Regions from separate parts of the Enterobacter sp. JS8-1 genome, predicted to be linked through region 1. Evidence: predicted binding sites of a transcription regulator. Region 1 holds the regulator's gene; the other holds the start of a gene.
The links. Region 1 encodes PhoB, which activates phosphate uptake and scavenging genes when phosphate is short. Its sites were predicted from a motif close to CTGTCATAAAACTGNCNNAT; they were not measured.

Region 1 (5,423 bases):
GAGCTGATAAAGCTGCTGCTCGTAGTGCTCCTGCTCGCTCATCCACGGGGCAATATCCTCCTGAATATTCAGCGTAATATTCAGAGAAGCACACACTTCCAGCCACTCTTTAGTGAGCGCTTGCTCTTCCTGAGAGAGCGCCTGCGCTTCGTCTGTCTCGCGTTGGATCTGCTGTGACAGGGCGTTAACCTGGCCGAGAACTAACAAACCTTCGTCTTTAAGTGCGGCGACCTCTTTAGCTAACTGATCGCGGCGGCGTTGATTTTCACTGAGTTCCAGCGCCTGGTATGCCGTCACGGCCGGATGGGTCGTGGAGCCGCACAGCGGGCAAGGTAGACCGGCCTGGAGTTGAGCACGCTCCGCCTCAAGGCTTTTGATTTTCTCTTCCTGCCTGCAGAGTGTTTCAACGTCCAGATAGTGCTGGTTTTTTTCTTTATACTGCTGGCGGCGCTGTGCCAGCGTTTCATTAAGCGCGACCAGCCCGGTCTGTGCTTTTTGCACGCTTTCGGCGTGCTGGCGCTGACGTTTTTGCAGCGGTTGATAGCGGGCATGGAGAGCGGTCAGGCGCTGGCGCGCAGACCGGGTTTGCGCCCGTTGCTCCATCGCCATTGCGACCTCGTCAGCCGTTAGCGTGAGGGAACTTTCTGGCAGACCCGTCAGCTTATGGCGTAATTCCGTGATGCGCGCAGCAAGCGTAGTGAGCTGATTTTTATCGCGATTTAGCTGAGAGAAGTGAGCCCGCCAGCCTGCAATCTCCTGGCCCCACAGGCGGTACCGATCATGGTCTGTCAGCCACTGTGCCAGTGCCGCCAGTTCTGTCTGTAGCTGTGTATGAGTATGTAAAGCGCCGTTGCGGATCCGCGAGCGCAAGGCAGTTTTTTCCAGTAAGCGAGTATTTACTTCAACAATACGCTGCTTCGTTTGCGCCAGCCGTGATGCCTGTTCTTGCTGATGTTCCCACAGCGGGCGGAGCTGGGACGCGGGTTGCGCGAGCTGGAGCTTTGCCAGATCGGGGGCTGCATCCGTCAGCGCCTGTTGCGTCTGCTGCTGTAAGGTCGTAGTGCGCTGCTGTTCGCGGATAAGCTCCTCGCTGCGCGTAAGCCACTGAAATTCTTTCTGGTGGCTCTGCTGCTGCGCTAGCAGGGTTTTCTCTTCGTCAGTAAGTGCCTGCAAACCTTGTTGCAACTGCTGCTGCTGTTCTTCACTCAACAGGACAACGCCCGCCGCTTGCGCTTCGCACATCTCAAGCGCATTGCGCGCGGCTTTGTGTTTTTCAAACACCATGGCGGAAATCTGGCCGTAGATCTCGGTGCCGGTAAGTTCCTCGAGTAGCTCCGCGCGATCGCTCGGTTTGGCATTCAGGAAGGCGGCAAACTGTCCCTGAGAGAGCAGCATCGAGCGGGTAAAACGGCCGTAGTCCAGCCCGGTAAGTGCTGCCGTTTGTTCCAGTTTATCCGTCACTTTGTCGGCGAGGATTTTTCCGTCCTCGCAGCGTGCCAGCTCCACGCGCGGGGCCTGCAGGTTCCCGTCAGGCTGATTGCGCGCACGGTTCTGGCTCCAGAACGCGCGATAGGCGATGCCCTTTACCTCGAACTCCACTTCAGCCAGGCACTCGGCGGTGTCGCGCGTCATCAGGTCGTTTTGCGCCTGAGAGACCTTTTGCAGTCGTGGCGTTTCGTGGTAAAGCGCCAGACAGATGGCGTCGAGCAGGGTGGTTTTCCCGGCACCGGTGGCACCGGTAATGGCAAATAGCCCGTTGCTGGCAAACGGCTCAGCGGTAAAGTCGATTTTCCACTCGCCCTTGAGCGAGTTCAGGTTTTTCAGGCGCAGGCTGAGAATTTTCATGCGTTTTCTCCCTCATCGCTAAGCGCATGCAGGGTATGCGTGAACAGCTCGTTGAGCCTTACTCGCTTCGCGTCGTCAATCTCTTCCTGAGACAACCGGCGCTCAAACACCTCTTCGACGCGCAGTTCACTGAGCGTTTCACGCTGCGCACCTGACAGAATTTTCTCGCGCTGCTCCCGGCTGCGGCGAACCAGTAAGACCTCGACGGGCAAATCCTCCGTCAGCACCTGAATTTTTCTTTGCATATCATGTAGGTAGTCATCGGTGGTGATTTCGATATCCAGCCAGACGGGCGGAACCTGCTCGACACCACGCCACTGCTCAAGCTGTTCAGTGATGGCCGCCAGATCGCCTTTTAGCACTGCCAGCGGCTGGGTGACGGGTACGTCCAGCGTCTCGACAGCGCTCAGTTTTCCGTCGGTAAAACTGACCAGATGCACGGATTTGGCTTTGCCTGTTTCATCGAAGCTGAGCGAAATGGGCGAGCCGCAATAGCGGATATGCTCGCAGCCGCCGATGATCTGCGCGCGGTGAATGTGTCCGAGCGCGATGTAGTCGGCAGGCGGGAAATTCTGCGCCGGGAAGGCATCCAGCGTGCCGATATAGATGTCACGTACGGCGTCACTTTTACTGGCACCAACGGTGGTGAGATGCCCGGTCGCAATCACCGGGATTGCCGCTTCGCCGCGCAGGGCGCAGGCATCGGTATGCTGCTGGTGATAATAATCAGTGATAGCCTGTAATAAATGCTGTTGCTTTTCGCCGCCGGAAAGTCCCGCCTGGCTTTGTACGATATCGCGCGGGCGCAAAAACGGAATGGGGCACAGCACCGCACCCGGCGTGCCGTCACGTTTTTTCAGGATCTGCGGGGCATGTCCGGCGCTGGCCACCACGGTGGTATTGAGAAACGCCAGAATATCGCGGGATTCATTCAGCGTGGCCACAGAATCGTGGTTTCCGGCGACAATCACCAGATGACAGCCGGTCTGCTGCAGATTCACCACGAAACGGTTATAGAGCTCACGCGCATAGCTCGGTGGGGAACCGGTATCGAAGATGTCACCCGCGACAATAATCGCATCGACGTCATGCGATTGCGCCGTCTCCAGCAGCCAGTTCAGGAAGGCTTCGTGTTCCGCCGCCCGGCTTTTGCTGTAAAAGTTTTGACCCAGATGCCAGTCTGAAGTGTGAAGTATGCGCATAGCTGATCCGTGGCGAAAAGAGTTGATGGCGATTATAAACTCTCAGGGGATGGAAAATAACCGCTGTAATAAAACAACAGTTTGCCATTTATGGTGGTAATGTTTTTCATAAATCTGTCATAAATCTGACGCATAATGACGCCGCATTACAAACTTGTAACTTAAATAAGATAAGACAGGGCAAAGTATGGCGAGACGTATTCTGGTCGTAGAAGATGAAGCTCCAATTCGTGAAATGGTGTGCTTCGTGCTCGAACAAAATGGCTTCCAGCCGGTTGAAGCGGAAGATTATGACAGCGCGGTGAACCAGCTGAATGAACCCTGGCCCGATCTGATTCTGCTTGACTGGATGTTGCCTGGCGGCTCTGGACTGCAGTTTATCAAACATCTTAAACGTGAAGCGATGACCCGCGATATTCCGGTGGTCATGCTGACTGCGCGCGGTGAAGAAGAGGATCGCGTGCGCGGTCTGGAAACCGGCGCGGACGATTACATCACCAAGCCGTTCTCTCCCAAAGAACTGGTTGCTCGTATCAAAGCCGTTATGCGCCGCATTTCGCCGATGGCGGTAGAAGAGGTGATTGAGATGCAGGGCCTGAGCCTTGATCCCACCTCACACCGCGTGATGACGGGCGAAAATCCCCTCGACATGGGGCCTACCGAATTCAAACTCCTGCACTTCTTTATGACCCACCCGGAACGTGTCTACAGCCGCGAGCAGTTGCTGAATAACGTCTGGGGAACTAACGTGTATGTGGAAGACCGGACGGTTGATGTGCATATTCGCCGCCTGCGTAAAGCGCTGGAGCTGAGCGGTCACGATCGCATGGTGCAGACGGTCCGCGGTACGGGTTATCGTTTTTCGACCCGTTTCTGAACAGTGACAGGAGTGTGACGCGTGCTGGAACGTCTGTCATGGAAAAGGCTCGTCTTTGAACTGATCTTATGCTGTATTCCGGCCTTCATTCTGGGGGCCATCGTTGGGCATCTGCCGTGGTTTTTGCTGGCGGCAGTGACCGGGTTACTCGTCTGGCATTTCTGGAACTTACTGCGCCTCTCCTGGTGGCTGTGGGTGGACAGAAGCATGACCCCTCCGCCGGGAAGCGGTAGCTGGGAACCGCTGCTGTATGGCCTGCACCAGATGCAGATGCGTAATAAAAAACGTCGTCGCGAGCTGGGAAGCTTAATCAAACGCTTTCGCAGCGGCGCAGAGTCGCTGCCGGATGCCGTCATTCTGACCACTGAAGAAGGCACAATTTTCTGGTGTAACGGCCTGGCGCAACAGCTGCTGGGCCTGCGCTGGCCGGACGATAATGGGCAAAATATCCTTAACCTGCTGCGTTATCCGGAGTTCACGCTGTATCTGAAAAAGCGTGATTTTACGGGGCCGCACAATCTGAGGCTCAACAACGGGCGTCATCTGGAAATCCGCGTGATGCCATACAGCGATCGGCAGTGGCTGATGGTGGCGCGGGATGTCACCCAGATGCACCAGCTGGAAGGGGCGAGACGCAACTTCTTCGCGAACGTGAGCCACGAATTACGCACCCCGTTGACCGTGCTTCAGGGCTACCTGGAGATGATGCAGGAGCAAACGCTCGAAGGTGCGCCGCGTGAAAAAGCGCTGCACACCATGCGCGAGCAAACGCACCGTATGGAAGGCCTGGTCAAGCAGCTGCTGACGCTCTCGAAGATTGAAGCCGCGCCTTCACTGGCACTGAATGACACCATCGATGTGCCGATGATGCTGCGGGTGGTGGAGCGGGAAGCGCAAACGTTAAGCCATAAAAAACATCACATTAGCTTTGAGGTCGACAGCACCCTGAAGGTGCTCGGCAGTGAAGATGAACTGCGCAGCGCCATCTCCAACCTGGTGTATAACGCGGTGAATCATACGCCGGAAGGGACCCATATCGTGGTGCGCTGGCAGCGTGTTAGCGCGGGCGCTGAGTTTAGCGTTGAGGATAACGGGCCGGGGATTGCCCCTGAGCACATACCGCGTCTGACCGAGCGATTCTACCGTGTGGATAAGGCGCGCTCGCGGCAGACCGGGGGAAGCGGCCTGGGGCTGGCGATTGTGAAACACGCGGTGAATCATCATGAAAGCCGTCTTGATATTCAGAGTAAGCTGGGTAAAGGAACCCGCTTCAGCTTTGTTATTCCGGAACGATTAATTGCCAAAAAGATCGCCTGACGGCAGGCGTGTCATTTTACCTTTCCACGGGCCAGCATTTGCTGGCCCGTTTGCTTTGCAGTCAAGCGAAACGCGTGTGAATATTATACGGTTGATGCTTTTTTGTTCGCATGATTAGCCATGGGTTTTTCTTATAATTAGTGCATTGTGCTGGTCTGTTTTTTCATGCTGGTATATTGTTC
Region 2 (5,423 bases), 180 kb from region 1:
TGGCGTGGCCTCGATTCTGGTGACGCACGACCAAAACGAAGCCTTGTCCTTTGCCACCCAGGTTGCAGTGATGCGCGGCGGGCGCTTCAGTCAGGTGGGTACGCCTTACGAGGTATACTCCCGGCCCGTTGATGAAGAGACCGCGCTGTTTCTTGGCGATGCGGTGATCCTGCCTGCTCAGCTCTCCAGCGGGTACGCGATGTGCGCGCTGGGTGAAGTGCCCACGGACAATGCCCGTGCGACAGGAGAGGGCAGAGTGATGATGCGCCCGGAACAGCTGCGCGTAACGGCATGCGCCCCGCATGAAAGCCCGGTCTCGATTATTGAGGTCGATTTCACGGGCCATTTGTCCACGCTCACCCTTGCCTTAGGCGGGCAACAGGAGCCTGTTGTTCTGAAAACGGTCAGTCAGGCCGCCTGGAACCCCGGCACGGCGGTGCGCATTGATATCGCGGGTGTCGCACGCGTTTTTGAATATTCTTAATATTCGTTAGTTATTTCATGCAATGGGTTGTTATAGAAGAATTTTCCTGAACGTGTGGAATTTCCTGAGATTCTCTACCATGCTCAATACACCTCATCATCGTGTGTGAGGCTTTTCGTAGTTGCTGATTAATCTCAAGGAAAAAAGGTTATGAAAAAAACGACTGCTATTTTGTTGGGAACCGCGTTTCTGTTTACCACTAATGCCTTTGCTGCAGAACTGCTGACGAAAAATGAATTTGAGAAAGTAGAATCACAGTATGAAAAAATCGGTACTGTTAATACTTCAAATGAAGTATCGATTGATGATGCGAAAAAAGAGCTGATTGAGAAAGCAGACAAACAAGGCGCTGATGTGCTGGTACTGACTTCCGGTAATACCAACAACAAAATTCACGGCACCGCCGATATCTACAAGAAAAAATAATGTTATTGCGGCCACCCCCATAATGCGGGGTGGCTGTTCTCGTCCTGCTCCTCGTCATCATCCCTCCATTCTGATTAACCTCTTTTCGCGACCAGAAATGCGCGGTTACACTTGATAACGCATGGATAATGCGTATAGTTCTCATTTGCATTGCATTTACACCATTCTAAGGCCCGACCACGGGTCATTTTTGCGCGCACATTTAAACGAGTTAATTATGAACAACACCACAATGCATAAAACGCTGCTGGCGCTTGCCATTGGCGCAGTGACGCATTCCGCTCTGGCAGCGGATGAGAAAAAAGAGGACACCCTCGTCGTGCAGGCTGCGGCGGAGAGTGATTTCACACCCGGCGGTGACCAGCTGGTACCCGCCTTCCTCGACGGACAGGTGGCAAATGGCGGTCGCATGGGGATGCTCGGTCAGCAGAACGCCATGGACGTGCCGTTCAATATCATCAGCTATACCTCGAAGCTGGTGGAAGATCAGCAGGCGAAAACCATTGCCGATGTCGTCGCTAACGACGCGGGCGTGCAGTATGTGCAGGGTTACGGCAACAGCGCTGAAACCTTCCGTATTCGTGGCCTGAAGTTCGACGGCGATGACATGACCTTTGGCGGCTTGTCCGGCGTGCTGCCGCGTCAGGTGGTGGATGCCCAGATGGTCGACCGCATTGAGATCTTCAAAGGGGCCAACTCGCTGATGAACGGTGCGGCAAGCTCCGGCGTGGGCGGGATGATCAACCTTGAGCCGAAACATGCGGGCGAAACACCGCAGGCAAAAGTGGGCGTCGACTACACCTCGGATTCCCAGATTGGCACCACGCTGGACGCGGGCCGTCGCTTTGGTGATAACGACCAGTTTGGCGCGCGAGTGAACCTCGTCCATCGGGAAGGGGAAACCGGCGTACCGAATGACCGCCGCCGCACCACGCTGCTTTCCACCGGCCTGGACTACAAAGGCGACCGCTTCCGCACCTCGCTTGACATGGGCTATCAGAAGAAAACCTTCCACGGCAGCCCTACCAGCGTCAATATTTCAGCGGTGGATTTCGTCCCTGAGCCGCCGAAAAATGACCGCAATTTCTCGCAGAAGTGGGCCTACAGCAATATCGAAAACGAATTCGGGATGTGGCGCAGCGAGTACGACATCACCGATGGCTGGACCGCCTATACCGGTCTGGGCGCGCAGCACGCGCATGAGGAAGGGATCTACAGCGCGCCGAAGCTGGTGGACAAGAGCGGCAAGGCCACTGTCAGCCGCCTCGACACCAACCGCATCAGCGATTCCGTCAGCGGGATGGCGGGCATTCGCGGTAACTTTGACACCGGTTTTGTCTCGCACAAGGTCAACGTCGGGTATTCAGCGATGACCAAAAACGAAAAAATCGCGTGGAAAATGTCGGCGGCGGCGGATAACCCGACCACCAACATCTACCACAACACCGGCGTCGATATGCCGGACAGCACTAACTTCAACGGCTCTGGCGGGAAATACAGCGATCCGCTGACCAGCGGGCGCACCCGTACTCAGGGCTGGCTGCTGAGCGATACCCTGGGCGTACTGGACGATAAGCTGCTGTTCACCGCCGGGGCGCGCCATCAGAAGGTGGTCATCCGCGGCTACAACAAAATCACTGGTGCGGAAAACGCGGCGGATGGTTTCGACGGCAGCCGCTGGATGCCGACCTACGGCGTGGTCTACAAGCCGTGGGAGGAAATATCCCTCTACGCCAACCACACCGAAGCGCTCCAGCCGGGCGAAACCGCACCCAACACCGCCACCAACTACGGCCAGAGCACCGGTATCATTCACTCTAAACAGAACGAAGTGGGCGTGAAGGCGGACTTCGGCCGCGTGGGCGGATCGCTTGCGCTGTTCGAAATCAAAATGCCGTCGGCAATCCTCGATGACAGCGGCCACTACGGCCTGGACGCCGAGCAGCGTAACCGTGGCGTTGAGCTGAACGTCTTCGGCGAGCCGATGCTGGGTATGCGTCTGAACGCCAGCGCCACCTGGCTGCAGGCCGAGCTGACCAAAACCAAAAACGGCGTCAATCAGGGTAACGACGCGATCGGTATTCCGAATTTCTACGCCGTGCTGGGCGCGGAATACGACATCAAGCCCGTTGACGGTTTGACGGCGACCGCCCGCGTGAACCACTCCGGCACGCAGTACGCTGACCTGGCAAACACCAAAAAGCTGGACAGCTACACCACGCTGGATCTGGGCATGCGCTATCGCTTCGCGGTGAACCACAATGCAAACCAGATGACCGTGCGCGCAGGCATCGACAACGTGACCAACGAGAACTACTGGGCCAGCGTAGACGATTCCGGCACCTACATCACTCAGGGCGAACCGCGGACCTTTAAGGTCTCGGTTGGCTACGAGTTCTAAGCGTTCCACCTCGTTATCGGGGGCATGGATGCCCCATCCTTCCGTTATAGTGTTATAAAATTGTAACAAAAGCTTCTTACACTGGTCGCCACATCTTACCTCTTGGCCAATGACAGGAAGCCGCTATGGGCAGACCCCTCAAATCCGTTTTCAAAAAAGAACATCGCGACGAGATCGCTAACCGCAGCGCCAACCCGGTTTTCTCCGAGGTTGCCGAGGTGTTCCTTTCCCGCCGCCGTTTTCTGCAGATGGGCGCCGTTGCGGGGGCTGCCGTTTCATTCCCCTTTCTGATCAAACCCGAAAGCGCCATTGCCGCGGTATCGAAGCCTTCCACGCTGGCGAAAGCGGTGTCGCTTGGGTTTAGCAGCATCCCCGTTTCCACGGAAGATACGGTAAGGGTGCCGGAAGGCTATATTGCTCGCCCGTTTTATCGCTGGGGTGACCCGACGGGAATTAAAAACAACATGCCAGCCTTTAAGCCGGACGCCAGCAACACCACGGACGAGCAGGCGGTACAGGCGGGCATGCACCACGACGGGATGGCGTGGTTTAGCCTGCCGCAGGGAGCGCAAAACCCGGAGCATGGCCTGCTGGCGCTGAACCATGAATACATCGACAACGGAATGCTGTTTACGGACGGCACCGCGAACTGGAGCCTCGACAAAGTCCGCAAGGGGCAGAACGCGATGGGCGTATCGGTGGTGGAAGTGAAAAAAACGGGCAGTGAGTGGCAGGTGGTTCGCCCGTCCTCTCTCGCCCGCCGTATAACCGTCAATACGCCGATGCAGCTTACGGGCCCGGCGCGGCATCAGCCCTTAGTCAAAACCGCCGCCGACCCGCAGGGGGAGCGCGTGTTGGGCACCATGCAAAACTGCGCTAACGGCCATACGCCGTGGGGCACCTATCTCACCTGCGAGGAGAACTGGTCGGATATTTTTGTCAAAAAAGCCGATCTTAACCCGCTGGAAAAACGCTACGGCATCAGCGACAGCGACGAGTCTTACCGCTGGAACGAAGTGGATGAGCGGTTCAGCGTCGATAAAACCCCTAACGAACCTAACCGTTTTGGCTGGGTCGTGGAGATTGATCCCTACGACCCGACCTCCACGCCACGCAAACACACCGCTCTTGGCCGCTTCAAGCATGAGGGGGCGGCCGTCACGCTCGCCGCCGATAAGCGCGTGGTGGTGTATATGGGGGACGATCAGAAGTTTGAGTACATCTACAAATTTGTCTCGCACAACAAATACGATCCTGCGAACCGTGAAGCCAATATGCAGCTGCTGACGTCCGGCACGCTGTACGTCGCCAGGTTCAACGAGGAGGGGAGCGGCGACTGGCTGCCGTTGATCTTCGGGCAAAACGGCCTGGATAAAAGCAACGGATTTGAAAGCCAGGGCGACCTGCTGATTAAAACCCGCCTGGCGGCTGATGTGGTGGGAGCGACGAAAATGGATCGCCCCGAGTGGATAGCCGTCGATCCGCACGCCAGCGGCAGCGTCTACTGTACGCTTACCAACAACAGCGATCGCGGCAAGGAGGGCAAGGCGCCGGTCGATGCTGCCAACCCGCGTGCCAACAACGTATTTGGTCATATTATGCACTGGCATGAAGACGGGGCCGATCCTGCCGCCGCACGCTTTAAATGGGATATTCTGGTCATGGCCGGGCGTACCGACGGCGACGATCCTAAGGCCAAAGGCTCCATGCAGGGTGCGGAATTCGGCAGCCCGGATGGTCTGTCGTTCGATCACCAGGGCGTACTGTGGATCCAAACCGACGTCTCTTCCAGCACCATCAATAAGAAAGCGTACGAGGGGATGGGCAATAACCAGATGGTCGCCACCATTCCGGGCACCAATGAATACCGCCGTTTTCTGACCGGACCGCGCGGGTGTGAAATCACCGGCATTGCGTTTACGCCGGACAACCGAACGCTGTTTATCAATATCCAGCATCCGGGGGAGGGCGGGGATGATATTACCGATCCGGCCAATCCGCGCGCCGTCTCCAACTGGCCAGACGCCAGCCCGAACGGACGTCCGCGATCGTCAACGGTGGTGATCGTCAAAGCAGACGGTGGGATCATCGGGTCGTGACCTTTATCTGCCG

Region 2: a site for PhoB is predicted at 3,361-3,380, ahead of ACOQH0_RS05765 (PhoX family protein). Genes of this name have one in related genera too.

What each region holds. Positions count from the first base shown of each region.
Region 1 covers NZ_CP185805.1:1,042,557-1,047,979, forward strand. Annotated here, with positions in the region: gene sbcC (exonuclease subunit SbcC) at 1-1,845, opposite strand, end outside; gene sbcD (exonuclease subunit SbcD) at 1,842-3,047, opposite strand; gene phoB (phosphate response regulator transcription factor PhoB) at 3,235-3,924, shown strand; gene phoR (phosphate regulon sensor histidine kinase PhoR) at 3,946-5,241, shown strand.
Region 2 covers NZ_CP185805.1:1,225,395-1,230,817, forward strand. Annotated here, with positions in the region: gene ACOQH0_RS05750 (ABC transporter ATP-binding protein) at 1-484, shown strand, start outside; gene yahO (DUF1471 family periplasmic protein YahO) at 635-910, shown strand; gene ACOQH0_RS05760 (TonB-dependent receptor) at 1,128-3,311, shown strand; gene ACOQH0_RS05765 (PhoX family protein) at 3,437-5,410, shown strand.